DNA from 4 places in the Neobacillus oceani genome. Region 3 is predicted to be linked to each of the others. Evidence: riboswitches for the same ligand, from Rfam matches in the RefSeq annotation. Region 3 holds a riboswitch; each other region holds the start of a gene.
The links. A riboswitch is a leader RNA that binds a small molecule or an ion and turns the genes downstream of it on or off. The one in region 3 is predicted to bind cyclic di-GMP.

Region 1 (7,792 bases), 830 kb from region 3:
GCTTTTGTTCCTAGCTCCATACGCGGGAGTATCAATGGCTGAAGAGTTCATGTACGAAGGCAAGCATGTCCTTGTCGTTTACGATGACCTTACAAAACAGGCTGCCGCTTACCGTGAACTTTCCCTTCTACTTCGCCGCCCTCCAGGCCGTGAAGCATATCCAGGGGATGTATTCTACTTGCACAGCCGCCTTCTTGAGCGCGCGGCGAAATTGAGCGATGCGAAAGGCGCGGGTTCAATCACGGCCCTTCCGTTCATTGAAACACAGGCGGGAGACGTTTCCGCTTATATCCCAACGAACGTAATTTCCATTACTGACGGTCAGATCTTCCTGCAGTCAGACCTGTTCTTCTCGGGTGTACGTCCGGCGATTAACGCTGGTCTTTCAGTATCCCGTGTAGGGGGTTCCGCACAAATCAAAGCGATGAAAAAGGTATCAGGTACATTGCGCCTTGACCTTGCCTCTTACCGTGAATTGGAAGCTTTTGCCCAGTTCGGTTCCGATCTTGACAAAGCAACCCAGGCGAAGCTTGCCCGAGGAGCACGCACAGTAGAAGTGCTCAAGCAGGACTTGCACAAACCGATTGCGGTTGAAAAGCAGGTCATGATTCTTTATGCACTGACACGCGGCTTCCTTGATGATATTCCTGTTGGCGATATCCGCCGATTTGAAAATGAATTTTACACATGGCTCGACCACAACCGCAAAGACGTGTTGGACCATATCCGTACGACGAAGGAACTTGCTTCCGACGACGATATGGCTGCTGCAATCAACGGATTTAAAAAGACGTTTGCAGTTTCGGAATAATGGCTATGGCGCTGAGCCCTTCCGGTTGGCACGATTTCCCCATAACGGGAGCTTGCCTGGAAGGGCGCCAGGGCCGGTATATTCTCCAACAATAACAGGCAGGGGCCAACGCGGCTCTCGGCCTTAACTTTGATAAGGGTGGTGAGAACCAGTGGCATCATTACGCGACATTAAATCCAGGATTGTTTCCACAAAGAAAACGAGCCAGATTACAAAGGCGATGGAAATGGTATCGGCGGCAAAATGGAACCGTGGAGTCATGAGTGCCAAGTCCTTTGTCCCTTATATGGAAAAGATTCAGGAAGTGACGGCTTCGATTGCGGTTGGCAGCAAGGATGCTAACCATCCAATGCTCCAGTCAAGGCCGGTTAAAAAGACTGGTTACCTTGTCATCACATCCGACAGGGGGCTTGCGGGCGCATATAACAGCAACATTTTGCGCCAGCTGTACCAGACAATCCAGGATCGTCATAAATCGAATGATGAATTTGGCATTATTGCAATTGGAAGGATTGGACGCGACTTTTTCCGTAAAAGAGGCATGAATGTCGTACTAGATATAGTCGGCATTTCCGACCAGCCTTCATTTGACGATATAAAGGAAATTGCAAGCAGTACGGTGGGCATGTTTTCCGATGGTACATTTGACGAACTGTATATGTATTACAGCCACTACATCAGTGCGATTTCACAGGAAGTAATCCAAAAGAAGCTGCTTCCATTAACGGATATTTCCGCATCCACAAAGCTTACATCCTATGAATTCGAGCCAAATGCCGAGGAAATTCTTGAAGTTCTCCTCCCACAGTATGCGGAAAGCCTTATTTATGGCGCTCTCCTAGATAGCAAGGCTAGCGAGCATGCTGCCAGGATGACGGCGATGAGGAATGCAACCGACAATGCAAAAGAGCTTATCAATGCATATAGCTTGAAATATAACCGTGCCCGCCAGGCGGCAATCACTCAGGAAATCACGGAGATTGTCGGCGGAGCATCTGCTTTGGAGTAAACACGCGACACGATTGAGCGGCCAAGGTCTTCTGCTGTATTGCCTTAAAAGGCAATGGCATGGCCATGGTCCCCGGATTTTTCAGATTGGAGGGAAAACGATGAACACAGGACATGTCCTGCAAGTTATGGGACCGGTTGTTGACGTTAAGTTTGACAGCGGCAACCTGCCGGAAATCTATAACGCATTAAAGATAAGTTCCAAAGCGCGCAATGAATCAGAAGTCGATATCGACCTGACCCTTGAGGTAGCCCTTCACCTTGGTGACGATACTGTCCGTACCATTGCAATGGCTTCCACGGACGGGCTGACACGCGGACTTGAAGTAGTGGACACAGGCGCCCCTATTTCTGTTCCGGTTGGGGATGTAACACTTGGGCGTGTCTTTAACGTACTGGGTGATTCAATTGACCTGGACGCACCAGTTCCGGCTAGCGCCCGTAGGGATTCCATTCACCGCGAGGCTCCTACTTTCGAGCAACTTTCGACCGAAGTCGAAATTCTTGAGACGGGAATTAAGGTAGTTGACCTGCTTGCACCATACATTAAGGGTGGTAAAATCGGCCTTTTTGGTGGTGCGGGTGTAGGGAAAACCGTCCTTATCCAGGAATTGATCAATAACATTGCCCAGGAGCATGGTGGGATTTCCGTTTTCGCCGGTGTTGGCGAACGCACACGTGAAGGAAATGACCTTTACCATGAAATGACTGACTCGGGCGTTATTAAAAAGACAGCGATGGTATTCGGTCAGATGAACGAACCGCCTGGCGCGCGTATGCGTGTAGCCCTTACCGGTTTGACAATGGCTGAGTATTTCCGTGATGAGCAGGGACAGGACGTTCTCTTCTTCATGGATAACATTTTCCGTTTCACGCAGGCAGGCTCGGAGGTATCCGCCCTTCTCGGACGCATGCCATCCGCGGTTGGTTACCAGCCGACGCTTGCGACAGAAATGGGCCGCCTCCAGGAACGGATTACGTCTACAAATAAAGGTTCCGTTACATCAATTCAGGCAATTTACGTTCCAGCCGATGACTATACCGACCCGGCTCCGGCAACGACTTTCGCCCACTTGGATGCAACGACAAACCTTGAGCGTAAGCTTTCCGAAATGGGTATTTACCCTGCGGTGGATCCGCTCGCTTCGACATCTCGCGCATTGACGCCTGAAATTGTTGGCGAGGAGCACTACAATGTAGCCCGCCAAGTTCAGCAGACGCTTCAGCGTTATCGCGAGCTTCAGGACATTATTGCGATTCTTGGTATGGATGAGCTTGCCGATGAGGATAAGCTAGTGGTACATCGTGCGCGCCGGATCCAATTCTTCCTTTCGCAAAACTTCCACGTTGCCGAGCAGTTTACCGGCCAGCCTGGTTCTTATGTGCCAGTTAAGGAAACTGTCAAAGGCTTCCGTGAAATCCTTGATGGAAAATACGATCATCTTCCGGAAGATGCATTCCGCCTAGTAGGCCGCATCGAAGACGTTATCGAAGCTGCAAAAGGCATGGGCGTAGAGGTCTAAACAAGCCAGGAGGGTGAAAAATGAGGACTATCAAAGTCAGTGTTGTTACTCCCGATGGCCCGGTTTATGACGCCGATGTCGAAATGGTAAGCACGAAAGCACAAAGCGGTGAACTGGGAATTCTTCCAGGACACATTCCGATGGTCGCACCACTGCAAATTGCGGCCGTCCGGATGAAAAAGGAAGGAAAAACTGAACTGGTTGCGGTAAGCGGAGGATTTCTTGAAGTCCGTCCCGAGAAGGTAACCATTTTGGCCCAGTCCGCGGAACAATCGGATGAGATTGATGTCGAGCGTGCGTTGCGTGCGAAGGAGAGGGCCGAACAGCGCCTCCGGGAGCGCCAGCAGGAGCATATCGATTTCAAACGTGCGGAACTTGCGCTTCAGCGCGCCATTAACCGTCTGGCCGTAGCAGAGAGAAGATTGTAAAAACAATATATTAACTAGGACACCGCCCCCAATTGGAGTGAAAGCTCCATATTGGGGGCTTTTTCTTTGCGGAAAATAAACAGTTGGGCTCTCCAATCATAAGAAGTCGTTTATCTATAAAAATGTAAAAGACAAAATCTCCTTTAAAGTAAATTTTTATAACACAAAAAGGGGGAGATTCCGCTTATCCTCCCATTTCATGATTAATTTAATTTGTCAGCCAGACTTTGAGAATGATCGTCGGACGAAAGGATGGGTTTCCATCTTTGAACCGAAATAAAAGACTTTACTTCTTTTAATGCCCGAAGGCCCGGTTGCACACTGCCGTTCGGCCACTCCCTTAGCCAATTTAGTGTAGAAGAACGATACAATTGTTTTTCTTCATAAAACAAGGTAAATTATGTAACCTTTTCCATTATCCCGCCGACTACTCAATTGCATGACAAAATGAGTGGGAGGAATAAACATGAGAAACAAAAACGTATTGATTGCAGGTCTTACATTGGCATTACTAGGAGCACCTCTTTTGCAAACTACCGATGCGGCGTTTGCTGCAGGAACAAATAAAAATGCCGCAACACAAAAAGCAAAAGCATCAACCGAGCTATCCGCCAAGCAGGCTGTAAAAATGGCAGCGGATTTGGCGAAGGCATCAGCCTACGTCCAAATGGGAGGGTCCTATAAGGAAGGAGAGTATAAAACGTTTGCCTACAAGGGAACATCGTACCGCTACCTTTCCAGCTCCATCGACACAAAAAAGGAACTGTTGGCTTACTTAAAGAAAACCTTAACACATCATGCAGCCGAAAAATTCATCAAAGACCGTGGCATTATCGTTTATAAGGGAAAGCTTGCCCAGCCTGAGGCAGACGGGGGTTCACTCCTGCAATGGGATAAAGCCGAAGCCCAATTTGTAAGGAATGACAAGAGCGTGAAGGTTTTCCGCCTCGTAGTTCCTGTGGGCGATACAGTTGAAAAAGAAGCCTATATTGTTAGATACAACTACTATCCGTCAATTGGCTACAGAGTAAGCAGTGAACCGGTGCTTGACTTGGATGTGCCGTTTAATATCAACCCGGCTTTCGCTTTCTTTAAATATCTTCTCGTGAATTCCAGCGTATCAAAGGAACAATTCGTGGATCCTTCAACAACCGCCTGGGTCGATGAATTTAAGAAGGGAATTAAAAAGGTTGAGGTAAGGGAATTGAAAGAAGTTGGCAGGTCAAAGGTTCATGTAGAATATAAGGCTAAATTCTTCGTAGAACTGGATGCAGGATATAAAGGATCATTAAAGCCTGGCGAAAATGAAATGTATTTCCTCATTCAGCAAACAGGTGATATGGATTTTAGGATTGCCAGCTATGGTACCGCCCGTCACCTCAAGTAATTTAAACAGAAACCTGTCCGTTTTGGGCAGGTTTCTTCCTTTTGGACCCCTTTTTTACTCTTCATAAAACTATATTGCTATTGCAACCCCTAAAATCGAATTCTGTAATTATTTATGGTAAAAAAGGCCAATTTTATTCAATTGGCCTACATCCCATCTAGGTATTTTCTACCTTTATTGCAAATAAATACTCAAATTGGTTTATTGAGGATATATCCGGGTAATCAATAAACTGTAATCAAGGCTTAATGCATCAGCTATTTAAGTGTTAGTAAGTACATACTAGAAGCTAAAGGCAAACCATTCGAAAGGGTGGGACGCAAAGCCTCGGAGCCTGCTTCCGAATTATCTCGGAATGGCCGTCCAGCTGCCAGAAACCTTTTTCTGGCAGCTTTTTGGTGTTTTACATTATTTTTTAATAATAATGAAGGATGATATGTCCTTATCATTATTAAATATAAATTTACAACAGGGAGGTGTCTTGTCAACATAAGACTGAATATTCGGTAATTTTTGTTTATAACATAAATGAATAGGACAGGAGGGTTATTATTTGAAAAAGATTGTAGTAAGAAACGCTGCGATATTTCTTTCAGTACTACTTATGATTTTTAATATGCTTCCTGTGGGAGCCGCGTTCGCGAAACAAGGGGGAGAAGAAGAAACTAAAGGAGAAACTAAAACTTTCGTCCTCAACGTATCAAACCTTGTGGCGGGAACATATAAAGATCTTGATGGTCCACTGGAAATTACCGTGGAAACTGCGGGAGGTGCGGGAGGTTGGAGTTGGACCTCCAATCTTGAAATACAAAGCATTCACATTGGGCAATCATCATTAAACGATTTTAGTGGTGGGAAATCCGGCATCTTGCCTGCTCTAGCGGGTAATGATATTACCAGCATTACGTTTTCTTATGTTGTAAAAGAAGAGAATAACGGTGGCGGCCAGGAAGGTGACAAGAATCCCGGTAATGGAAACGATAACGGCAGCGGGAAGGACGATAACGGAAAGAAGAACAAATATAAGGTGAATTTGATTAAGGGATGCAATCCGCTGGCTGAAAGTACTTTCTTTATCCTTAACGACGACAAAAATACTAGAATCAATCTTACCAAGGGCATGAATGAACTGGATGTTGAGCTGGATGATATCTCCAAAGTAGGAGTAGTCCTAAAAGGCGGTAAGGAACTCGTTTACAATAAAGATGATGTTTATGTTAAATCTCCAAAAAATGAAAATGGGACTAAAATTTTTAAAATTGAATGTAAAGAAAAGGCCGGAGCCGCAGTTAAACTTGTTGTTAAAAACTGCGTTGGAGCTTTTGACCAAGCGTGGCTGCTTCTAAATGGGAAAAACCCAATTGAGTTTACTTCCTTAAGCAATCTGATGCTTTTCCTGGATGAAAATCCTGATGATATCGTTGGAATCAGGTTAAAAGTTGGAGACAAAAAAACAGATTACTTGCTGACAGATGCAAAGGTAACGAAAGAAACGGTAAACGGAGTAATAGTGATCAAAATCCACTGCAACGAAAAGCCTCCGGTTGAAAAACCTGAAATGACAAAAGTCAAGGTGGCCCTAAAAGGCTGCGTAGGATTGGTGGATAAAGCTTGGCTGATCCTTTCGGATGGAACCGAAATGGAGTTTACCTCCCTTGGAAAGCTGCTACTTGAGCTTGAAGGCAACATGAACATGGAGGGAATTCAAGGAGTAAAATTAAAGGTTGGAGATAAAGAGACAACCTATCTTCTGACAGACGCCAAAGTAACCAAGGAAAAGATTGACGGGAAAATTGTAATAACAATCAATTGCGGGGAAAAGCCACCGGCTGAAAAGCCTCAATTGACAAAAGTAAAGCTTGTTGTAAAAGGATGTATCGGGCCTTTCGACAAAGCGTGGCTTGTTCTCTCCAATGGGAAAGAAGTTCAATTCACATCGCTCCTCAACCTCCTTCTGACCCTTGAGGAGGGCGTAAAGCTGGAGAATATCGTAGGGGTAAAGCTGCAAAACGGGGATACAACAAAAATGTATTTGCTGTCTGACTCCAATGTTACGGAAGAAACTGTAAACAGCACAATAATAATTAAAATTAATTGTGAAAAGGAGCAGCCTCCAGTTGTACCTGCTATCACTAAAATCAAGCTGTTGATTGAAGGCTGCATCGGCCCGGTCGAGAATGCAGTTCTATTATTGAAGAATGGAACAGAAGTACAAATTAATTCGGAAACACTCGAATTGTTGTTGGATCTCGGCATTAATAACATTGAAGGTTTCAAGCTGACCGTGTACGGCCAAGTAAAAATGATTAAACTGGCCGATCTGGCAGCGAACCTGATCACATTAAAAGATGGAACGTTAACCGTGAAGCTTGACTGCGACCTTGCGGAAGGCGGCAGTGCTTTTACCAAAATAAAACTAGATCTATCAAACTGTATCGGAACGATCACTAAAACCGAAGTGGTTTTAAAAAATGGAACAAAGATTGAAGTTCTAAACAATATGGTTGATCTTAAAGCCGCTTTGGCATTGGATTTGATTGATCGCGTTGAAGTAACAGTTAACGGGCAGGTTAAAACATTCAAGTTATCTGAACAACCTGATGCATCTAAAATAGTTTTAAATGGGTTGCTGACC
Region 2 (7,792 bases), 1.5 Mb from region 3:
TTGATTTTCCTAGGCTTCATATGCCGCATTTCATACCTTGTCACCGGTCTCCCCCCGTTTCAAATATTAATAGGAAATGCACCAGAATACAGTGGCATCTTCGCTAACAGTAATACCCCATTCTAGAGGAATTTAATCAAATATTGAAAAAATTTCCTGCGCACCCTACCAACTTATGCACCTACTTAGAAAAATATGCTTAGAAAGGCTAAAAAAAACGAGAAAATTTGTCTCCTTTTGCCACGCTGCTAGATGTATAATTGAAAAAGGTGTACATGGATTCGGAAGGTCTTTCGTATTTTAAAATGCACTTCCGATAGCCGGCTTACTACTATAAATTAATGGAGGCGTTACTTTATGGAACAGGAGCGAATTGAAGAAATCGTCGGAATCCTGACTAACCTTGTTTCCATCCCAAGCCCTACCGGAAATACCGAAAAGGCAATTTCCTATGTGGAGGAATTCCTAAAAGAGGTTGGAGTGGAAACAACCAGGAACAGAAAAGGCGGACTGATTGCAACGATCCCAGGAAAGGATACCAGCAGCCACAGGATGCTAACCGCCCATCTTGATACACTAGGCGCGATGGTAAAAGAAATCAAACCAAGCGGAAGGCTGAAAATCGACCTAATTGGAGGATTTAAATACAACTCCATCGAAGGCGAATATTGCACAATCGAAACAAGTTCAGGGAAAACGTATACGGGAACCATCCTCATGCACCAAACATCGGTCCATGTATACAAAGATGCAGGCAAGGCCGAGCGGAACCAGGATAATATGGAAATCCGTATTGATGAAAAAGTACATAGCGCCGGGGAAGTAAGGGCTCTTGGGATTGAAGTCGGGGATTTTGTATCGTTCGATCCTAGGGTCGAAGTAACACCGTCAGGCTATATCAAGTCCCGCCACCTTGATGACAAGGCGAGCGTCGCGATTTTAATGGAGCTCATAAAAAAGATTAAAACCGACGACATTGAGCTGCCGTATACAACCCATTTCCTCTTTTCAAATAATGAAGAGATCGGTTATGGCGGTAATTCGAACATCACGCCGGAAACAGTCGAGTATCTCGCCGTCGACATGGGCGCGATGGGTGATGGACAATCGACGGATGAATACACCGTCTCCATTTGTGTAAAGGATGCCAGCGGCCCGTACCACTATGGCCTCCGCAAGAAGCTTGTTAGTTTGGCGGAAGAACACGGCATCCCATACAAACTCGACATTTATCCTTACTATGGATCTGATGCATCCGCAGCAATCCGCTCAGGGCATGACATCGTCCACGGACTCATCGGCCCTGGCATCGATTCCTCACACGCATTCGAGCGCACACACAAGCTGTCGCTCGGCCATACAGCCGCGCTGCTGTTTGAATATGTCCAATCGGATATGGTGCTTTAATGGTGCCTGTACCTTAGGCAGTTGATGGTGACTTTCCAATGAAACGTTGGATAATGCCTGGCACCCGAAGCATAATGATTTTACGAAAGAAGGTTTAAAGTATGGGTTCTATCCTAAAAAGCTATAGAACATCGATTATTCTCCTGGCTGCCATCATTGTCGGCGGCGCCGCCGGGCTGATCTTTGGGACGGACGCAGCGGTTGTCAAACCGCTTGGGGACTTATTTTTGAATTTAATGTTTACGATTATCGTCCCGCTTGTCTTTTTCAGCATTGCTTCAGCCATCGCCAATATGAGCGGCATGAAGCGCCTTGGGAAAATCATGGGGAGTATTTTCCTCGTCTTTTTCATCACGGCGGCAATTTCAGCCGTCGTTGCCTTTATCGGGACAACGATTGTAAACCCCCTAGAGAATACAGACATTTCTTCGGTAAAGGAAATGATGGAAAAAGCCGATGCGCCTGAGCAGGCCGAAAAACCTTCGCTCGCGGCTCAGCTTGTCGCCACCGTTACCGTCCCGGATTTCGCCAATCTGTTCTCAAGGAGCAATATGCTTCAACTGATTGTTTTCGCGGTCCTTTTTGGCCTGGCGACTGCGATGGCGGGCGAAAAGGGCAAACCTGTCGCGTCCTTCCTCGCTTCGGGCTCTGAAGTAATGATGAAAATCGTCAAAATCGTCATGTACTATGCCCCAATCGGCCTGGGTGCTTATTTTGCCACGGTCATCGGCGAACTTGGCCCGCAGATTTTGGAAGGCTATTTACGAACATTCCTGTTGTATCTCGGCCTTTCCGTCCTGTACTATTTCGGTTTCTTCACACTATACGCGTTTATTGCCGGCGGCTCAGCCGGTGTGAAGATTTTTTGGAAAAATGTCATTGCCCCTTCTGTTACAGCAATCGCAACATGCTCGAGCGCGGCCTGCATTCCGGTTAACCTCGATGCCGTAAAAAAGATGGGCGTACCAAAGGATATCGCCGAAACAATCATCCCGCTTGGCGCGAATACGCATAAGGATGGTTCCGTGTTCGGCGGCGTATTGAAAATCGTCTTCTTGTTCGGGCTTTTCGGCAAGGATGTGACAAGCCTTTCAAGCATCGCAAGCATCCTCGCCGTGTCGTTCCTCGTTGGCGCGGTCATGGGCGCGATCCCGGGCGGCGGCTTTATTGGCGAAATGCTAATTATCAGCGTATTCGGATTTCCACCTGAGGTATTGCCGATCATCGCCGTCATTTCAACGATTATCGATGCGCCGGCAACCTTGCTTAACTCTACTGGCAACACCGTTTGCGGAATGCTCGTTTCCCGCCTTGTGGAAGGAAAGAACTGGCTTCAGGCAACCATCAAAGGGAAAGCGAACCACTTCGCATCCTAAAAAGGCTGCCCTGCCCCCTTCCCTTCAGCCATACTTTGTTTTAATGCCTTCTTTACAGGGTAAAAAAGAACAAAGGCAGAACAACAAGGAGGGTTCAATCATGAACAGAGATGAAACAAAAGGTGCATGGGACCAGCTGAAAGGTGAAGCCAAAAGGACTGCAGGAAAAGTATCAGGTAATGAATCGCTTGAGGCTGAAGGCAATTTTGACAAAGGCAAAGGCCAAGTAAAAGAAAAATACGGCGAAGCCAAGGACCGGCTTGCCAGTGAGTTTAATAACATGATAGACAAAACAAAATAGGACAAACGATCGAGCCGCCTGGACCATTCCAGGCGGCTTTTTTTAAAAAAATGACAAGCTTTAGCCCATCCCAACGAAATTTTGGCAAGCTGAATGGGCGGTATTCGCCACATTCCCCGAAAAATCGATTTTCCCAACAACCTCTGAACTAATTTTCGTACCCTCAATCCCCAGTGAATAAAGGTTATTTTCATCCACAGGAGAATGCATGTTCGTCCTTTAGTTTAAAACAGGACTATAGTCCCATGTTATTACTAGTAAGGAATGCTACTATTTGGGAAAGGGCAAATTTTACGAAAGTAAAAGACGCAAAGCCACGGGCCTAAAACAAGAAATTGTCATGGCAGCCGGGCTGCAGTACGCTTATAATCCCAAAACCTTTCCTGATTTGCCTTTTAAAATGGCGAAGGGGTTCTTGGCAATGAAATCAATACTCGTAGCAGACCGATCCATCTTTATTCGGAGCGTACTTAAAAAAAAGCTTTACAAAACTGATTACAGGGTCATGGCTGAAGCAGACAATGGAAAACAGGCCGTCCTGAAATACAGGACCGGATTTCCCGATGTTGTTATGCTCGAATTTTTTCTACCCCAGTTGAATGGCTTTGAAACGCTTCAGGAAATTATCCGTATCAATCCGAAAGCAAGGGTCTTTATGATGTCGACCTTTACGGATGAATGCCTTGAACGGCAATCAAGGGAAATGGGAGCAAGCGGCTTCATTCTCAAACCGGGATTTGAAGGGTTGCTCACCGTCCTTGATGCCCTTGGAACACCAGTTTCCAACCTAAAAGGAACATAAGAAAAACGGCAGTATTGCTTTCCGCACTGCCGTTTTTTCATCCATTTCGTCCATTCATATCGGCCACTGCCCGTTCCGGAGGCCGTTTTCCCCTCTGCAGCTCACTGATTGAGAGCCCGAAGGTCATTTGCAAATGTGGGTAGTCCTTGAATCGTTCCCAATCCCCACCCCATTCGAATCCCAATCCTTTCGCCATCAATCCAACTTCCTCCCAATCCGGCCGTGCATTTCCGTTCATATCATGTTCCGTATCCCAAATTAGCGATCCATCCTTGCCGGTTAAAGCAAAATCGACAGCAAGGCCATAATTATGATACGATTCTCCACCGCGCGCATAGGTGACGATTTGGCCACCATCGGAACGCCCTTTTGCATAAAGGCGATTCTGCTCCTCAACCGTCCTGAACCCCTCAATCAGCTGGATTGTAATGCCTTTTTTCGCCGCGGTCGAAACGAGTTCCTCCGCTTTTTCCCTAACTACAGGATGAAGGTCTGTAGGCATCGCGACATTTCTTCCGTAATTGTAGCCCGGGTAGCCCATTGCCTTCCATACAAGAAAAAGGACTGCCGCGATTACCAAAGCAGCCCCAAACGGTTTTACATTTCGCATCTCTCTCTCCTATTGTGCCAATAAACATGTGATATTCTTATTTTATCTTTGTTTTCCCCCGTAAATCCATTCTTTTGTTTTTAGCTTCAATTTAGAGATTTAATGGCCGGCCGAGATTTTCGGCCAGGTAAAAGAAACTCTCTAGACAACTTCATAAAAATCCCATTACAATTGTTTTAATTTTCAGTATTTTAAATTTACTTAAAGGGCAAAATGGTGTATGATTATAGGAAGAACAAAAAAGGGAATATTTTCAACAATTGATGCGGCTGCCTGATGAGTATGAAGGCGGCTATTTTTGTCCCAACCATTCCTGGTTTCTTGCAGAGCAATTTTATCTTCCCAACTTTGATACGGCAGAATAACAACATTCTTTCCGGAAAGAAGTGATAAGTTTGAGACATCATTTGGCAGCTGCATTGCTCTTTTGGTCCATTGGCTTGTTGCGCCCTCCAGTTTCAGATGTGCTGATTGTTTCATTGATGATTGCTGGCTTGCTGGCGTTTTTCCTTTTTATAAAAGAAGTTCTGGAAACCGTTCGCGCCCGTTTTCTCGTCCTTGCTGCAAAGGCGGAACAAAAAGGTTTGGAGGAGCTCTCTTGCTTCACCGGGAAGTTTGTAGAAATCAAGGATGGCTATATTCCTTTAAAAGCGGATTTTACGTACATCATTTTTTCAAATGGTGATCATGATATTCCTTTGTTCTGCAGAAATGTAGCTGTTGCCCAAAAAGCGGCCCAATCAGGAAAAACAGTCCGGGTATATTATGATGATTATATTTTGGTCGACATAAAGGAGGACTGATAAGGTTCTTTGAGCCAATCATTTACCATATCCCTCTTACATCCCCATTACAAACACATTATTTATTAATTACAATTTCCACCTGCCCCGTTTTCCCGTACCCATGTCTGGTAAGATAGTATATAGGGCTAGGGCGGAAACGCCAATGGTGAACTATTTTTCCAACCGAATGCCAAGGGAATTATGGAATGTTATATAAAAGGGGCTGGGAAAAATGAAGATTGACGAACTTCGCCATTTGGCCGAGGAACTGAAAGAGGTTCCTTATATCGGATCCGATGTCACTCATGTTTTTTCCCTCGACAATAAGGAATTGATCAAATTGAAATATGACAAGGAACTTGACTTATTTCGTGTGACAACAATGGAACGGAATACTGCCGCCAATTACAAACTGGCCTACCAGGCGGCGGATGCCATTAAAGCAGTGCTGGATGCCTACTCAGGAACCGAAAAACACGACCAGGGCGTCTTGTCACGTTCTTAAACGAAAAAGGGAACCTTCATCAATGGACATCATGTTAGTCCATACCTATATTCTGCTGTTCGCCTTACTCCGAGATAAAAAACAGGTTAAAACCGAAAAACATTCCGTTTTTCGGTTTTGTCTTTTTAAAAATTGGGAAAAAGTTAGGATGTGAAACGCCGTTGTCATGGGACCATTCTTTGGCTCGCTCACATATGGGCCTGCTTGAATAGGAGGAGATTGCGATAAAACCGGTACATTCAATTCGAAGCGGCAGCCGCCACAGTGTCCAAAGGTATTCCACTGGCATCGGGTATTTCTCGTTTGACTATCCAAGGTTTTCTGCAAAAATCATATGCGAGCCATCAACTGGCGGATATAAAAGGGATTGCTATTCCTATAAACAGGTTTCCGGAATTCCGTATAAGTACCCAATGCAGCAATTATAATCAGCATCCCTTCACCTAAGGTCGGATGCAAAAAAGGGCGCTCCAAAAGCGCCCTTCTTCACGTTTCCATCCTCTTTTGAATTCGATCGTTGTGCTCTTTAAAATAGACAAGCATTTCATTTAAAAATAGGGCCGCCTCCCGTGAGTTATTCTCATCGACCGCGATTTTCAGATTAATTGCCAAGGCATGCCCTTTCATCCCATAGTTCATTCCCATCCTTACTTTCTCATAGGCCTTTTTCATGTACTCTTCCTTTGTGAGCTTACCGGACTCATATTGTTTTTTCAGCTCAGAGAGTTCCTTCCGCCTATCCTCCCGTTTCTTTTGGAGCGCTTCACGTTTTGCCGCCATTTCCGGGCTGAGCCAGCGCTCCTTCAGCCGCTCCCTTTCCGCAAGGACTTCCTTCCATTCACCCACCCTGTCAGGTGTATATTTTTCCGCCCAGGCCACATACTCCTCATCGGTTATACGGAACAGCCCCGTTTTATGGTGGCGGTCTTCGCCTTTTTCATGTCCACCCTTTTCAATCATTTCAGCCATTGCCGATGGTGTGGCACTAATGATGGAAAGATGTGATAATGAAATGAGGCCAACCAATAAAATTCCCGCAGCAATTCGAATCTTCATTATTCATTCTCCTTTGTAAAATAATCTACCGGAATACTATCCCCACAATACAAAAAAACTATGAATGGAATATTTTTTAAAAAAGGCTTGTGCATTTCAGTAAAATCGATTATTATATTCCTATAAAGGTTATGTGAAAATATTCACAATATATCAAGTTGGTTCTTTTATTTTTAATTTGTTTTGTGAAAATATTCACAATGTTCGTCTTTTTATTTTTATTTTAATATGTGAAATATTTCACAATATTGATGGAGGGAATTCTTATGAAAAAGCCACATATCGTCATTCTTGGCGCAGGCTATGGCGGCCTAGTCACAACAAAAAAACTCGAAAAGCTGCTTCGTTCAGGAGAAGCCTCTGTAACGTTAATTAACAAACATTCCTACCATTACATTACAACTCAGCTTCACAAAGTTGGCGTAGGAACCGCGCCGGACCGGAAAATCGCCTTATCTATTCCGGAGTTGGTCAACCATGCTAAAACCCGTTTTAAGACAGGAACAGTCACGAATGTCGATCCGAATTCCCAAATCGTTGTTCTTGAATCAGGCGAGGAAATCTCCTACGACTATCTTGTCATCGCCCTTGGCTTTGAAGTTGCCACATTTGGCACCCCCGGCATAAAGGAGCATGCATTTGAGATTCGCAGTTTCAGAAGTTCAAAGGCGATTTACCACCAAATTACAAAACAACTGTCACTCTACAAAGAAGACAAGGATCCTTCGAGGTTGACATTTGCCGTTGCAGGCGGCGGCTTCACAGGGATCGAAATGCTTGGTGAGCTTGCCGAAGGGCTGCCAAAGCTGTGCGAGGAGTACGGCGTTCCATATGAAAATGTGAAAATAATCGGCATTGAAGCCGCGGATTCCTTGATTCCATTCTTCGCGGATGAATTAATTGCCTATACGTCCCATATTATGGAGGCGTACAACATCGACATTTTTACA
Region 3 (7,792 bases):
TCAGGAATTTAAATCTTTCGCCTTTGTAAACCGGGTACTGTGTGAATTCGTGCTTTTCCATCTCGAGAAGCGCGTCCTTGACTTCTTCATCCGCCTGGAATGTCTTCACCGGCTTCGAAGCAACAGTTAGGATCGACGGTGGGACTTGCAGGAATTCGGCAATTGCTTCAATTTGCTCAACAACCTCCGGATGGGGCTCGGCAATATAGAAGTTTTTCCGGCTCTTTTCATGGACAAGCGCGTTACGAAGGCGCGCATAGCTTTTTAAATCGTCGAAGTAACGGCGTATTGGCGCATGCCTATTCTTCACTTTATGGAGCAGCTCGATAAAATGGTCGGTATCGGCATTTTTCTCGAGCTTTTTTAATTCTGTATGGATTTGGTTGAACGCCACCTCAAAGCGTTCGGATCTCTCCCTTTGCCTTTTTATCTCTTTTTGATTATGAGCCATAGGCTGGCCTCCTTAAAGTTACTAGTTTCTCGATACTTATTTACCAATGTTGAGGTGATTGTGAAACATAGCAACCGTGGATGGGCACTTCAATAGCAACCAAGTGGGGTAAGCGGCAACCAAAAGGGATTGGCCATTTAAGTGCAACTCCATTTTCGCAAAAAAACACCGGCATTTAGCCGGTGCTGTCGTTTCAATAACCTTGAATAGATTCTTTGATCGCCGTTTCGAACTGGCTGATGATGTCATTCACATGTTCAATGCCCACCGAAATTCGGACGACTTGGCGGTTGATGCCAAGTTCGGCGCGCGCTTCTGGTGATAGTGCGCGGTGGGATGTCACTTCCGGGTGGGAAACGGTTGTTTCCACGCCGGCGAGTGTTGGCGCAATTTTAATCCAGGAAAGAGCCCGGAAAAATGCATTCATATCCGCCTTTTCGGAAAGCTCAATCGTAACAATCGCGCCGTATCCGTCTTCCCCATGCTCGAATGGATAATACACTCTCTTTACATCAGCATTTTCCTTTAACGCCAAAGCAAGCTGCCGGGCATTGGATGACTGGGCTTTCATGCGGAGCGCCAGCGTTTTTAAGCCACGGGTAGTTAGCCACGCTTCAAACGGGCTCAGGTTGGCGCCAAGATTGGCGATCTTCCCGCTCGCCTTGGCAATCAGGTCTTCCCTTCCGACTACGACGCCGGATGTCACATCGCTATGGCCGCCAATATACTTTGTTGCGCTATGTACAACGAGGTCGGCACCAAGCTCATATGGGCGGACATGCAGAGGTGTCGCGAACGTATTGTCGACGAGTGTGATCAGGCCTTTCTTTTTCGCAAAAGAAATAACCGACGCGAGATCCTCGACGCGGAGAAGCGGATTCGTAATAGATTCCGTATAGATCATGCGGGTGTTATCCCGCATAGCTTTTTCTACATTGGATAGGTCGGTGAATGAAACAAACGTTGTCTCAATGCCAAAGTCTTTTAGTTCTTCCTTTAGCATATGATAGCTGCCGCCGTAAACGTCGTCCGCTGCGATAATATGGCCGCCGCTTTTAACAGCCGCGAGCACCCCGGCGAGGATAGCCGACAATCCCGAGGATGCCGCCACTCCGGCAGGCGCCCCCTCAAGCCTGGCAACCGCCGCGCCAAGCTCATCCGTATTCGGGTTTCCTACCCTAGAATACAGATAGCGCCCACTGCCCTCATAGAACCCTTCAAGCTCATCCAAATCCTTGAACGTAAAGGCAGACGTCTGGTAAATCGGTGTCACCTTGCTCGCAATTTCCCTGCCTATTTTGTCCCCATGCAATACTTTTGTTTCAAATTCCTTTGCCAATCAAGCCACCTTCTTCTGTTGGTTATCTTTATATATGAGGGTGAGTATATCAGCCTGGGCATTGAGCGTCAACGCAATTGCTAATCCTTCGAAAAATCAGATAGCAGACCCCCTGGCAAGTTGTTGAGTTTATTTTTCCAAAACAGGGAACAATACAGTGAAGCTTCCATCAGCGGTGGTTTTCTGCAGATGATTAGGTTGAACCAAGCGGACCTTTAGGGACAGTTGCCCTATTAGCTTACTGTCCCTGATAAAGTGAATTGCAGATTGCATTAATCGGACTTATCAGATGAAGGAGGAATAACATGAGCGGACAAAGCAGGACGCCAAAGTATCCGAGAACGTATTGGCGAGAAATCGACCTTCCGAAGTTTAGCAGGCTTGAGGGGGACCTTTCTGTCGATGTCGCTATCGTTGGGGCGGGAATGACCGGCATCACAACGGCCTACCTGCTTTCTAAACAAGGCAAAAAGGTGGCGATTATCGAGGCCGGCAGTGTTCTGAACGGAACGACAGGACATACGACCGCAAAAATCACAGCCCAACACGGTCTGCTGTACGATGAACTGATCAGCCATTTTGGCGAGGAAAAGGCTAAGCTTTACTATGAATCCCATTCCGATGCACTCGGTTTTATCAGAAGGATCATTAACGAAGAAAACATCGACTGCGACTTCAGCAGCCAGGATGCTGTCATTTACTCCGAAACCGATCAATACAAATCGAAAATCGAGACCGAGGCCGAAGCATATAAAAAACTCGGCATCCCGCACGAATTGCGTACGAGCATTCCGTTTAATATAGAAGTCAAAAATGCGCTCGCAATGAAAGACCAGGGACAGTTCCACCCCCTTAAGTATTTAAGGGCCCTATTGAATAAAGCCATAGATGCCGGCTGCCAAGTGTTTGAAAATACGACCGCGAAGGATATCACACTTGAGGGCGGCACCGTTGTTCATACGAAGGATGGGCTGAAAATATCCTGCGGGCATGCCATTATCGCCTCGCACTGGCCATTTTTTGATAAAAGAGGCCTCTATTTCGCAAGGATGTACGCGTCCCGGTCTTATGCGATTGGCGTGAAGACGGACAAGGAATATCCCGGCGGCATGTATATAAGTGCCGATTCTCCTACCCGCTCAATCCGCTATACGCCTCATGATGGGGAAAACCTGCTAATTATTGGCGGGGAAAACCACCGGACCGGGAAAAGTGAGAATACAGAGAAGCATTATCTTGCGCTCGCTAAATTCGCCGAGGATGTGTTTGGAAACGGGCACTATATGTACCGCTGGTCGGCTCAGGATTTGGATACGCTTGATAAACTGCCTTACATTGGGCCATTAACGGATGATGAAGAAACCATCCTTGTTGCAACCGGCTATAAAAAGTGGGGCATGACAACAAGCACGCTCGCCGGCCACATATTGGCGGATTACGTTCTCAATCTTGAAAGTCCGTACAAAAAGCTTTATCACCCATCCCGGTTCGAACTCGACCCGGCATTAAAAAAAGCGGTCAGCTTTAATGCGTCTGTAGCCGGCCATCTTGTAAAAGGAAAGTTGGAGTTTATTCCTAAGTTCCCTGGCGATCTGTCGGTTGGCGAAGGCGGCGTTGTCCTGGTCGATGGCAAGCGCGCCGGCGGCTACAAGGACGAAACCGGGAAGCTGTATCTTGTTGATACGACGTGCACACATCTTGGGTGCGAGTGCGAATGGAACAGCGCCGAAAAGACATGGGATTGCCCATGCCATGGCTCACGATTCGCTTACAACGGAGAAGTTGTTGAAGGACCTGCAATTGAGGACCTTAAAAAGCTGGAAGGATGAAAAAATGAGGCAGAGGACATACCCTTTGCCTCTTCTTTTATGGCATTTTGGCAAATTTCCCGGTAGAAAGCCTGCACTTTATTAAAAAAATGGATGCTAAATCACTCCGTTTACTCTTATTCACCCCGTTTTTTAAATGATTAGGACCATTTTTCGGCTTATTCTCCCCATTATTACAGGGATTCGCTCTTATCTAAATTTTCAAAATTGTTTATTTCCCGAATTACCCGTAAAAAAACAGCTACCCCCTTTGGTGCAGCTGTTTCTCCTAAACTTTAAGGCTTCATTTTCATCCAGCTTTCAAGATAATGGATGGCAAAAACATGGCTGCTATCAACCGCGGCTAGTTCGGCTTCCATATAGGCTTTCCCCTCTTCATGGAATGTGATGAAATCACCTTCCGAACTCGCGCCTGTTTCCACACCGACAATAAGCGTTTTCCCCGCAGTCTGAGCCATGCGCACTTCATTGCTGATAATATTGGCGATTGCCGGCGCCGTGTCGCGGTATGCCATGATGGTCGGGAAATCAACCGTTTGAATGGCCCAATTGGCGAGATTGCCTTTACCAATTTTATTGTTATAAGTATGTTCGTCAAACCAAAACGGCATATCCGCACCCAGAGGCAGGCCAAGCTGCCCAGACTGCGCCTTCGCGTTTAAAAGAAGGTTTTGGTAGGCGAGCACTGTGGCTTTGTAGTTCGACGTCCAGCCGCTGTACAAATACGGCTCCACATCGAGATGGATTCCAGAGAACCTCTCTTCCGGAGCGGCCCCGGCCTGATAGTCGGAAACCCAGCTCATGAGCTGGTTCAAATAAGTGCCGCCTTTACTGGATACCCAGTCAGTAGCGCCGTCCAAGGCATGGACCTTAACTCCAAAATCAGAAGCTTTTCTGATGAACCGCTTGTATGAATCAAAGCCGATGTTCCGATTAATTTGTAAGAAAACCTTGTCTGCGTTGTTTTCCTGAAGAAAAGCGATTACTTCATCCGGCCGGGTTTCAATCATGGAAGTATCCCAAAGCCACGTTGCCCGCGGCGTCCCCTCAGCCTTTACAATTTGATTTCCCATTGACCCCGCCGCCAAACATAATAAAATTACACACAAAAAAGCTTTGCGCATAGACTTCTTTTCCTCTCCTTTTTGGAATTGTCCCAGACATCCAAAAAGAAGTCCGGCGGCGTGGCAGCCATTCGGGTTTCCGGGCAGGCCCATCGCTTTGCGTCCCTGTCTTTCGGCAGGTTTGCCTTTTTCTGTATATAGTATAGCGCCTTTGTGCCCATGGGAGAATAGACCAATATTACTAGAAACATAAAAATAGCCACCCCAAAATGGAGTGGCTTCCAAAGGTCAATCGAGATCAATCATCATTCGGCCGGTTGTGGATCAGCCTGTCCTGCCCGGTTGTAAACTTCACAAGCTCCGAGCTTGTTTTACCAACCTTTTTATTGTTGTTAATCTGCGCATTCCTGTTCCCAAGCTTCTTTCTGCCCATCGTAACCACATCTCCTTTTTCAGGATATGTTTAGTTTTGACTAGTGAAACTAGTTTATTCTTTTAGCAAAGTGGCAGTTTCTGCATTGTTACCAGAGTAAATTTTTTAAAAAACAATTAACGCAGGGTAGGGGCTCTCCGGGCATGCGTTTCCTGCTCAAACGCATACGCGAGCTGGATTAGCTCCGGTTCGCTCCAGGCTGTCCCGGCAAAGGTGATTCCGACAGGCTCGCCGTCCTCAGTAAAGCCGGCAGGTACGACAACCGACGGATAGCCGGCGCGCGCGGATAAATCCGCGCCTTCTTCATGAGGGAAGACAATCGCATCAAGCTGATACTCATACAGCACATAATCGATGCCGTTTTCCTTCGCATGGTAATCATTGAACTCCAACGAACGGATATAGGCTTCCTCATACAATCCGCCGCTCGTCGCATCAGAGCCGACCAGGACTTCCTGGCCATATTTAAGCATTTCCGCTTCATTTTCCTTGTTGAACCGGATGACATCGGCAAGCGACCGCACCTTGGCGTTAGGCCCGAGCCCTTTTAGGTAGGCGTTGACCCCTGCCTTGAACTCGTAGGTGAGGACTTCCCAATCCCATTGCTTTTTTGCTGAGGGAATTGTTATATCAATCACTTCAGCGCCAAGGGATTTAAGCTTTTCAATTGCCTTTTCGACGACAGCGGCCCTTTTTTCTCCGGCTTCGGCAAAATAATGTTCCCGGGCAACGCCGAGCCTTTTGCCGGCAAGCCCTTCCTCCAAATGAATGGTGAAATCCACCTCTTTCAGCCAACTTGCCAGTGTAGCCGGGTCCTCAATGTCCTCGCCAGCTAGCGCTGTCAACAAAATTGCCGCATCGGTAACCGTCCTAGCCATAGGGCCCGCCGTATCCTGGGTATGCGAAATCGGGATGATTCCCCTTCTGCTTACCAGGCCCACAGTCAGCTTTATACCAACAAGCGAATTTTGCGCGGATGGATTAAGGATTGAACCTGAGGTTTCCGTTCCGACAGCAACAGCGGCGAGATTTGCCGCAATCGCCGCGCCAGAGCCAGCGCTGGAACCGCCCACGTCAAAAGTACGGGGGCCGTACGGGTTAAGCGTCTGCCCTCCCCTTGAACTGTAGCCGCTCTTCATGCCGATCGCCATGAAATTGGCCCACTCCGTCATGTTCGTTTTGCCAAGAATCACCGCGCCTGCTTCACGGAGCCTGCGCGCGACTTCCGAATCCACCGGCGCATATGAATCGGCCAGCACCTTCGAACCCGCGCTTGTATGCATTCTGTCTCCTGTATCAATATTATCTTTAAGGAGCACTGGAATCCCATGCAGCGGCCCGCGCGCACCTGAAACTTCCCGCTCAACATCGAGAGCAGCCGCGATGTGCACGGCGTCAGGATTGATTTCAATGACCGACTTCAACTCCGGGCCTTTTCGGTCATACTGTGAAATGCGGTATAAATACATCAGCACAAGTTCCTTAGACGTAAGTTTCCCGGTCTCCATTTTTTCCTGCATATCGCCAATCGTCGCTTCTTCAAGCCATGTATCATGCAGTTCTTTCAACCTTGGATTTTGCACAAGAATCCCCCCCTGCCTCTCTTTGTACATACATTCGATAAAAGTTCCCACGAATCCTTTTTATCAAAAGGGTGCTGGTAAACCAAAAGAGCGCCCCCCAGTGTGGACGCCCTGTTCCCTATCTCTTTTTCGACCGTTCGATTTGCCTGATGTTCTCAACGGCAATGGTCCCTTTGTAAAAAATCCTTTTTTCCACGGGAACGTTCAGTTTTCGGCCATACGCCTTCAACTCGCGCTCCTCCCGTTCCGTTACGAGTGAAATGACCGTCCCGTTCGCGCCCATCCTCCCTGTGCGTCCGGAGCGGTGGATGTACTGGTCGATATCTCTCGGAAAATCAACATGGATGACATGGGTGACGCCAGGGATATCAAGCCCTCTCGCGGCAACATCGGTGGCGACGAGCATCTTGATTTTCCCATCGCGGAACTCCTTGATCGCCTTTTGCCTGTCCATCTTCCCAAGCTCGCTATGCAAAAGGCCCGCGGACAACTCCTTAAACTGAAGCTTCGCCGTAATGACTGGAATTTCGGTAATATCGTTGATGAACGCCAGCGCCTTAATCCCGTCCAGCCTCGCTATTTTTTCAAGCAAGAGCATCTTTTCCCTCGGCTCGCATGAGAAATAAATATGCTCAACCATCCCCTGCTCAATCGCTTCATCCTTCGTGATCCTGATTATCTCCGGATTTTCCGTCAAATTCTTCGCAAGCTGCTCAGTCTCCGGCTTCATCGTCGCCGAAAACAGGACTACTTGGCGATCCTTCAGCGCCGAATTCACAATATCAAGCACCGGGCCGAAATGTTCACGGACCAAAAGCTGGTCGCCCTCATCCAGGACAATCGTTTTCACCTCATGCATTTTCAGCTTTTTCTGCTTGATCAGCTCGTTCACCCTGCCTGGTGTCCCAAAAGCGATATGCGGCTTCTTCTTTAGCTTCTCAAGCTGCCGTTTCACGTTCGCACCGCCAATAAAAGTCGCCCCGCGGATGCCGCTCCCTTCCGACCATTTCTGGAATTCCTGGTACACCTGCATAATCAGCTCCTGGCTCGACGCAAGCACGACCGCCTGAAGAGCCTGGGTGGAACTATCGAC
Region 4 (7,792 bases), 480 kb from region 3:
AACTGCCTTATTTCATCCTCGGCACATCTGAGCGAGTTTTCAAGGGCTGTAATTCTTTGTTCATAAAGCTGGAGCTGGCCTTGCATCCATTGAATAATTTGATAGAAATCCACGGAGTACACCTCTCTTCCTCGGCCTGACATGGAGTCCCATTTAAAGCGGAACCGAAGGAGTTTGTATCAAAGGAAGATTACCTTCTTCACCAGGGGCCGGCGCGGGAAAGGTGAAAGGTTTTTGCGCGGTAGGGGCTGGGCCGGTAAAACCTCCTGTATTCGCGAGATAGGAAGCGGGTTTGATGATCCCCGCACTACCGATTTGAAAAACAGAGGAATTTGAAATCCCGCCGATTCTTATAAAGTTGATTTGGATAGTTTGCTGGATATAAAAATTCATTGCCGGCCACCTCACTAGATATTGAATGCGATAGGCTGGTCAATCCCATCTGTGTCATACACATTCGTTGAACTCACGCTATTGAGGTTGCTGATCGCTTCCCCGGTATTAAAGGATCCGGCCCCTGAAAAGGTTTTTGCACTGGAGATGGGGGATAGATTGAGAACATCGCCAATGTTCATAACAGCGCTCGAACCCAAGGAAATGACCTGGACAATACCTACGATTGCTGGCATAGGCTACACCCTTTGAAATTATTCTTCTACTATCGTATGTACATAGCCCGGGAATGTGTGCAGTGTGAAAGAAAAACAGAAAATGGACGAGAAAACAAGTGCGGAATGGCAAAATCTACTATATAATTACGGAATGCCCCTAAATCTATGGGTTGGGCGACATTTTATTCACCTACATAACAATGCAAAATGGATGGGGGAATGCGGTATGGATGTTAAACTGGAACCGACAGTTGAAGGAAACCGGATTACATCATTGGATGCAATGAGAGGCTTTGCGATAATAGGGATTTATCTGGTAAATATGCTGAGCTTTCACTCCCCATATGTATTCATCGAGCCGCTGGAATGGTGGGGAAAAGGTATCGACCGGATTGCCTACATGTTTATTGACGTATTTGCCCAGGCGAGCTTTTACCCATTGTTCTCCATGCTTTTCGGGTATGGGCTTATGCTCATGAGGGAACGAGCTATTGGGCGCGGGGCCAATTTCACAGTGTTCGCCGCGAGAAGGCTGGCCTTTCTTCTTGCTGTGGGAATGGTTCACGCATTCCTTATTTGGCCGGGGGATATTTTGATTACATATGCGTGCGTCGGCTTGCTCCTGTTGTTTTTCCTGCGGTTTAGTGGGAAGGCTCTTCTTATATTAGCCCTGGCCATGTATACCATTCCAAACTTGCTTCTCGGCCTTCTTCTGTTACTGGCTGACGTGGCAGGGCCGATTGTAAACCTTTGGGAAACGTACAAAGCTGACGCGCAGCACGCACTTGCTGTATATGGAAATGGTTCGTTTCGGGAAATCACTGAAATGAGGATATCCGAATGGAACTTTCTCAACAGCCCTGAGACTATCCCAATCACATTATTCTCCATATTGCCACTCTTTTTGTTTGGAGCGGCGGTTGCGAAGCTTAGATGGCTTGAAGAGTCTGTGAGGCATTTAAAGAAATTCAAGGTAGCCGCATTTGGGTTGCTTCTGCCTGCGATGGCACTGAAAACGTTGCCGTATTATGGGTGGGAAGGCTACAGCGTGGAATTTTTCCAGGACTTTTTTGGAGGTCCGCTTCTGGCTCTATCCTATGCGGGGATGATTGTCTTGGGAGCCGGAAAATTCGAGGCCGTATCTGGCAGCCTAGCCTATGTTGGAAGAATGTCGATGACCAATTATTTGTTTCAGTCTATTTTGTCGACATTTATTTTTTATGGATATGGCCTTGGCCTTTATGGTAAGGTTTCGGCCGCACAAGGGACCCTTCTCGTTTTCGCCGTTTTCTTTCTTCAAATCGCTGTCAGTAGCATGTGGATGAAAAAATATCGGTACGGCCCGGTGGAATGGATGTGGCGGAGTTTCACGTATTTCAAGCTCCAAAAATTACGGAGGAGGGGGAATGCGTGAAAAAAATCGCTATAATTGGGAGCGGAGGGGCCGGAAAAAGTACGCTTGCCAAGGTGCTTGGCAAAAGGCTTGGTTTGAAGGTATACCATTTGGACGCCCTTTTTTGGAAGCCGGGCTGGGTTCCGATGGACCGGACCGCATTTATTCGCTTGCAAAATGGCATCATGAATGAAGAAACATGGATCATCGATGGAAACTTCGGCTCCACGATGGATGCCAGGCTGGAAAAAGCGGATACGGTCATATTCCTCCATTATTCAACAATCCGCTGTTTAGTTGGGATAGTGAAAAGAAGGATTCAGTACCAAGGAAAAACAAGGCCGGATATGGGGGAAGGCTGCCAGGAAAAACTCGATTGGAAATTTATCTCCTGGGTAGCCGGATATAACCGGAAAAAGGCTCCGTCCATCCTTGATAAGCTTCATAAATTCCGTGATAAACAAATTTATATATTTACCCGTCCTTCGGAGGTGAAAACCTTTTTAAGAGGGTTAAACGAAAAAATAATACAAAAGTACTAGGTTATTTTTGTGAAAATAGTCTATTGGTACTATATCCAACCAAATATAAACATTTTATGATGTGAGTAAGAGAACAGTCGACAAGATATGCGCGCTGTATCTCGATAAAGGCAAAGCTGATGAAAATCAGTGACGCAAAGCTACAGGGGCTAAGGCACGTTTGTGCTATGCCAGCCAGTTACCGAAAGATCAGGGTGCATCATAGGTGTGTTTATTTACCAATGACCCCCCTTTCGGTAAAGGCGGGGTCATTTTATATTTCAGGAGGTGACGAAGGTTGAAGGTCGTGAATCTGTCGAAAGGGACGGAAATTGCAGATACGGTAGACAGCGCCGACAGTTTTTTCAAAAGGTTGAAGGGCCTGATGTTTACAAAGAATCTGCCCGCGGGTCACGGCCTGCTCATACAACCCTGCCAATCCATCCACACATTCTTCATGAACTATCCAATCGATGTTGTGTATTTGGACGGAAACAACATCGTCGTGGGCATTGACGAAAAGATGGCGCCCGCAAAGATTGGAAAGGTCCGCCGGAAAGCCCGCTTAGTACTAGAATTGCCGGCGGGTACCATTCAGAATACGGACTTGAAAGTGGGACATTGTTTATCTATCAAATAATAATATTAAAGGAGCTAATCAAACATGATGAATAAAATGAAAGCATTGCTGACTGAAGAACAAGGACAAGGCATGACAGAGTACGGTTTGGTTTTGGGCGTTATTGCGATTGGGGTAGTAGCTATTCTTATCGGATTTAAAGAGAAAATTATAGCAATATTTACAGGGGTAGCAACTGAGGTTGAAAAAGTAACTCCATAATTTTTCCAAAAACCATATAATATAAAATTCATTTTTATTCAAATGGTTAGAATCAACCGTAAGGTATAAAAGGGCACTAAAACCTTTTGTTCAATTTATATAATTTTAAATGAGTATTTTGTAATGTAGTAGGAAAGCCTTGCGTTCAGGAGTCAACGTGGGGCTTTTTTTCAATAAAAGATTTACCCGGAAATGAGGTTACTGGAATGATAAACGCCATTTTACTGTTTCTGCTGCTTGCCATTTGCACGGTGACGGATGTGAGGGAGCGGAAAATCTATAACAAGGTCCTGCTGCCTTTCCTGATTGTGTCACTAGCCGTAAATGGAGTGGCAGGCGGGCTTGAAGGATTAACGAACTCCATTCTTGGGCTCCTTACCGGTTTCGGCATCCTTTTAATTCCTTACTTGCTGGGAGGAATGGGAGCGGGCGACGTGAAACTCCTCGCCGTGATCGGGGCCTTGATGGGAGCGAAATTCGTCGCGCTCTCGGCTATTTATATGGCGCTCGCGGGCGGGGTTTTCGCTCTTTTCCTTATCATTTTCCGCAAGAGCGCGAAACAATTATTAAAAGGGGTTTTTTATTCGCTAGGTGGATTGATGAATGGGTTGAAGATTCCCCTCATGTACGATAAAGATGCGATGAAACAGACATATCCTTATGGAGTTGCAATCGCGGTTGGCGCCGCCATTCAATTTTTCCGCGCCGGGATGATTTTATGAGGAAGAATGAATCCGGCCAATCATTGGTGGAGACAGCCCTTGTCCTTCCCCTTTTATTGTTGTTGGTCGTCGGGATCATTGACTTTGGCAGAGTAACATACTCTTATGCCCACCTCCACATGGCCGCCCAGGAAACAGTCCGCAAAGGGGGGCTGGGGAGGTCGGATGCAGAAATAGCATCCTTCGCGAAAAATTATGTCCGCCTTGGGGATTCGAGTAACCTAATCGTTGAAATCACTCCACCCGGCTCAATACGAAAATCCGGTGATTATGTGAAGGTGAAATTGAAATATCCAATTAAATTGTATACCCCGTTTTTATCAAGCCTCTTTCCTTCCCCGCTTTATGCGCAGACTGATTCTACAATCCGAGTTGAGTGAAGGAGGGACGGAGCATGAAGAGTTTTTTAAAAGAAGAAAAAGGAGTCGCTCTTATTTACGTCGCGATAACAATGGTTGCGCTGCTTTGCATCACGGGGCTCGCCATTGACGGCGGAATGCTGTATATGACGAAAAGCAAGCTTCAAAAGGCCGCGAACGCTGCAGTGCTCTCCGGTGCCCAGGAGCTAACCAATTCGGAGGAACAAGTCAATAAAGTGGTGAATCGGATTCTCGCCGACCATGGGGAAACTGGTTCGAAGAAAAGCCTGGACATCGACATAGACAAAAAGGTAAGAGTGGGCCTTGTAAAAAAGGTTAAGCCGGCATTCATGGGATTGTTCGGATTTGAAACAGTCAATGTCAGGGCAGCCGCCGCTGCATCGCTGGCACCAATGGGCAGGGCAAAGGGAATCGCGCCTCTTGGGGTTCATGAGGATACTCCGCTTAATTTTGGCACGGTTGTAAAGTTAAAAACGGATTCTTCTGGTTCGGTCAGCGGGGTTTTCGGCGTCCTGGGCCTTAATGGACCGGGTGCAAAGACGTATGAAGAAAATCTCCGCCACGGATATCAGCAGGAAATCAAGATTGGGGAAATCATCCCAACCGAAACCGGTAACATTGCCGGTAAGACGAGGACGGTTGTCCAGGAATTGATAAATGGATGCACCTCTGCTATCGGGGATTTATCTGACCGGGATTGCTCCCGGGTTATCCTGATTCCCGTTTATAAGCCATATCAATTCGATTCAAACCAGTTAAAAAATATCCAAGTAACTGGGTTTGCCTATTTTTATATTACCGAACCTATGAAAAACAACGATACATCAATAACCGGAATGTTCATTAAATGGCCGGGAACGGGCTTTTATGAAGAAGGAAGCCTGGACCGGGGCGCCTATGCCATCCGGTTGACAGAGTAGGTGGGAAAATGCGTTCGAAAATGGTATTAGTGCTGGCCCTCGCCATGGGGATGATTACGACAGTATTGTTTTACCAATACATGGCGAAGTTCGATAAAAAGGAAACGACTTCCGCGCCGATGGCGGAAATCGTCGTTGCGAAAGAAAGAATCGATAAGAACGAAAAGATTACAGCAGAGAAACTTGAGGTCATCCAGGTTTCTGAAGACAGGGCCTTGCCGCAGGCGGTGCCTTCCATTTCGCAGGCGGAGGGAAAGCTTGCTGACGCGATGATTGAAAAGGGAGAACCGATTCTTTCCCACAGGCTCGTTTCCCAAACAGAAGAAACCGTTTATGTCTCACGTAAGGTGAAAGAAGGATACCGGGCTGTTTCGGTTTCCTTGAACCTGCCACAGTCCGTCACCAATTTAATCGAACCTGAAGATGACGTCGACGTGATTTTCGCGAAAGAAGATAAAAAGGCAGAAGACGTACCCGATTTCAGGACGAATATTTTGCTGGAAAAAGCAAGGGTATTGGCTGTTGGCAGGAAAATCACCCTGCCGGAAAACACGAAGGAACCTTATGTGGAATATACGGCGGTTACACTGGAACTAAAGCCGGAAGATGCCGTAAAGCTTGTCAAGGCATCCCAGGAGGGAATCGTCCATTTAATGCTGCATACGAGGCCTGTTATGAAAGCTGATTCAAGTCCTTCGGAAGGAAATGAGAGTTAATTTGATGGAAGGTGATGGAGATGGCGGAGTTTGATGAAATGACAACAAAAGATGGCGGCGCTCCGGAATCCCGCGGAAAAATGATTGCTGTCTGCAGTGCTAAAGGCGGAATTGGCCGGACGATCCTCTCCGTCAATCTGGCTGTCTCATTATCCAAACGAAATCACTCCGTCGCTGTTCTCGATGGCGATTTTCAATTCGGGGACGTTTCACTGGCAATGGATTTGCAGCACACGTTCACAATCAAGGAAGCGATGGACGGTTTTGGATCGCTTGATGAACATCGCCTTGAGGAATATTTAAGCGTCCATGGCAGCGGGGTACGCGTCCTGCCCGCGCCTGAGCGCCCGGAATATGCCGATCTTCTGACAAAGGAGGCGGTTTCAAAAATGGTTGATTTTCTATTAATTAAACATGATTTTGTCGTTTGCGATACTGGAGCTGGTTTGAATGAACAGACGCTTAACCTGATCGAGAAGGCGGATGAAATCCTTGTTGTCGCGACCCTTGAGATGGCAGCGATGAAAAATACGAAGCTGCTGCTGGAGACGCTCGATATCCTCGGGCTCCGTGACAAGGTCCGCGTTGTTTTGAATCGGGCCAATATGGAAAGTGTCATCAAAGCAGAGGATGGGGCAAGGATCCTCGGGGAGGAAGCGCCCATTTATATCCCGAATGACTTCCAGACATGCTCGAGGTCCCTCAATATGGGGAGCCCATTTGTACTAGCGAATTCAAAATCGGAAATTGCCAAAGCTGTTTTTAAAATGGCGGAACTAATTGCATCCAACCAGGCGGGGGAAGGGATTGGGAAGAAGAAGGCAAACGCTTTATCCCTGTTCCCCTGGAAACGTAAGAAAGGGGGAATGTCAAAATGAAGCTGCTTGACCGCATCAATGAGAAAAACAACACAGCATCGCCCAATCCCAATCCTGCCGCGGAGCAATCCAAGCTGGAAACAGAATTGCAAAAGACGGAAACACCTGATATTCCAAAGGTAAAAGAAACTCCACGGGAGCAGCCTATTGAGCCAATCCGCCAAAAACAGGCCGATAAGCAGCAGGAATTGAAAAGCATCCTTCATAAAAAGATTCTCCATGAACTTAAGGATGAAGAAGTTGAGGCAATCATTCCGAAACTTGATTCGATGGCGATGGAAGTCATCAAGGAAGATGAATCGTTCCGCGGGATTGTCGACCGGAAAGTCGTTGTTGCTGAACTGACGAATGATTTGACCGGCTTTGGCCCGATCAATCCGCTGCTCTTAGATGAGGAAGTTTCCGAGGTAATGGTCAACGGGCCGAAGCAGGTTTATTGCGAACGGAAAGGGAAGCTTGTCATGACGGATATCACATTCCGGGACAACGAACATGTGATGAACGTCATCGAGAAAATTGTTGCCCCGATAGGCAGAAGGATTGATGAGAGCTCGCCGATGGTCGACGCTAGGCTGCCTGACGGGTCCAGGGTTAATGCGATCATCCCTCCACTCGCGCTGAACGGCCCAACGATTACCATTCGGAAATTTTCGAAAGATCCGTTTCAAATAGAAGATTTAATCAATTTCGGTACGGTTACGAAAGAAATGGCAGTCTTCCTTGATGCGTGCGTCAAGGCGAGGCTGAACATATTTGTCAGCGGCGGAACGGGTTCCGGGAAAACAACGACGCTGAATGTTCTGTCCAATT

Region 1: it holds a riboswitch for cyclic di-GMP, as region 3 does, so the genes downstream of both, V1499_RS21580 (LPXTG cell wall anchor domain-containing protein) here and V1499_RS02740 (amidase) in region 3, are expected to answer to the same signal.
Region 2: it holds a riboswitch for cyclic di-GMP, as region 3 does, so the genes downstream of both, V1499_RS10455 (response regulator) here and V1499_RS02740 (amidase) in region 3, are expected to answer to the same signal.
Region 4: it holds a riboswitch for cyclic di-GMP, as region 3 does, so the genes downstream of both, V1499_RS05140 (DUF192 domain-containing protein) here and V1499_RS02740 (amidase) in region 3, are expected to answer to the same signal.

Annotation. Positions count from the first base shown of each region.
Region 1 is NZ_CP143543.1:4,298,379-4,306,170, reverse strand. Features, by position in the region: gene atpA (F0F1 ATP synthase subunit alpha) at 1-811, shown strand, start outside; gene V1499_RS21600 (F0F1 ATP synthase subunit gamma) at 963-1,820, shown strand; gene atpD (F0F1 ATP synthase subunit beta) at 1,921-3,342, shown strand; gene V1499_RS21590 (F0F1 ATP synthase subunit epsilon) at 3,363-3,770, shown strand; gene V1499_RS21585 (DL-endopeptidase inhibitor IseA family protein) at 4,237-5,157, shown strand; cyclic di-GMP riboswitch class I at 5,442-5,532, shown strand; gene V1499_RS21580 (LPXTG cell wall anchor domain-containing protein) at 5,711-7,792, shown strand, end outside.
Region 2 is NZ_CP143543.1:2,095,103-2,102,894, reverse strand. Features, by position in the region: gene V1499_RS10475 (hypothetical protein) at 1-44, opposite strand, end outside; gene V1499_RS10470 (M42 family metallopeptidase) at 358-1,407, shown strand; gene V1499_RS10465 (dicarboxylate/amino acid:cation symporter) at 1,509-2,783, shown strand; gene V1499_RS10460 (CsbD family protein) at 2,884-3,084, shown strand; cyclic di-GMP riboswitch class I at 3,358-3,444, shown strand; gene V1499_RS10455 (response regulator) at 3,506-3,886, shown strand; gene V1499_RS10450 (M15 family metallopeptidase) at 3,924-4,496, opposite strand; gene V1499_RS10445 (hypothetical protein) at 4,892-5,299, shown strand; gene V1499_RS10440 (hypothetical protein) at 5,514-5,786, shown strand; gene V1499_RS10435 (hypothetical protein) at 6,273-6,842, opposite strand; gene V1499_RS10430 (NAD(P)/FAD-dependent oxidoreductase) at 7,109-7,792, shown strand, end outside.
Region 3 is NZ_CP143543.1:552,894-560,685, reverse strand. Features, by position in the region: gene V1499_RS02755 (CBS domain-containing protein) at 1-451, opposite strand, end outside; gene V1499_RS02750 (trans-sulfuration enzyme family protein) at 645-1,790, opposite strand; gene V1499_RS02745 (FAD-dependent oxidoreductase) at 2,096-3,619, shown strand; gene V1499_RS02740 (amidase) at 3,895-4,692, opposite strand; cyclic di-GMP riboswitch class I at 4,795-4,879, opposite strand; gene V1499_RS02735 (hypothetical protein) at 4,982-5,116, opposite strand; gene V1499_RS02730 (amidase family protein) at 5,233-6,699, opposite strand; gene V1499_RS02725 (DEAD/DEAH box helicase) at 6,818-7,792, opposite strand, start outside.
Region 4 is NZ_CP143543.1:1,031,821-1,039,612, forward strand. Features, by position in the region: gene gerPC (spore germination protein GerPC) at 1-113, opposite strand, end outside; gene V1499_RS05120 (spore germination protein GerPB) at 154-393, opposite strand; gene V1499_RS05125 (spore germination protein) at 408-629, opposite strand; gene V1499_RS05130 (DUF418 domain-containing protein) at 838-2,025, shown strand; gene V1499_RS05135 (DNA topology modulation protein) at 2,022-2,546, shown strand; cyclic di-GMP riboswitch class I at 2,646-2,732, shown strand; gene V1499_RS05140 (DUF192 domain-containing protein) at 2,833-3,165, shown strand; gene V1499_RS05145 (Flp family type IVb pilin) at 3,190-3,366, shown strand; gene V1499_RS05150 (prepilin peptidase) at 3,573-4,088, shown strand; gene V1499_RS05155 (TadE/TadG family type IV pilus assembly protein) at 4,085-4,468, shown strand; gene V1499_RS05160 (TadE/TadG family type IV pilus assembly protein) at 4,483-5,388, shown strand; gene cpaB (Flp pilus assembly protein CpaB) at 5,397-6,104, shown strand; gene V1499_RS05170 (CpaE family protein) at 6,125-6,982, shown strand; gene V1499_RS05175 (ATPase, T2SS/T4P/T4SS family) at 6,979-7,792, shown strand, end outside.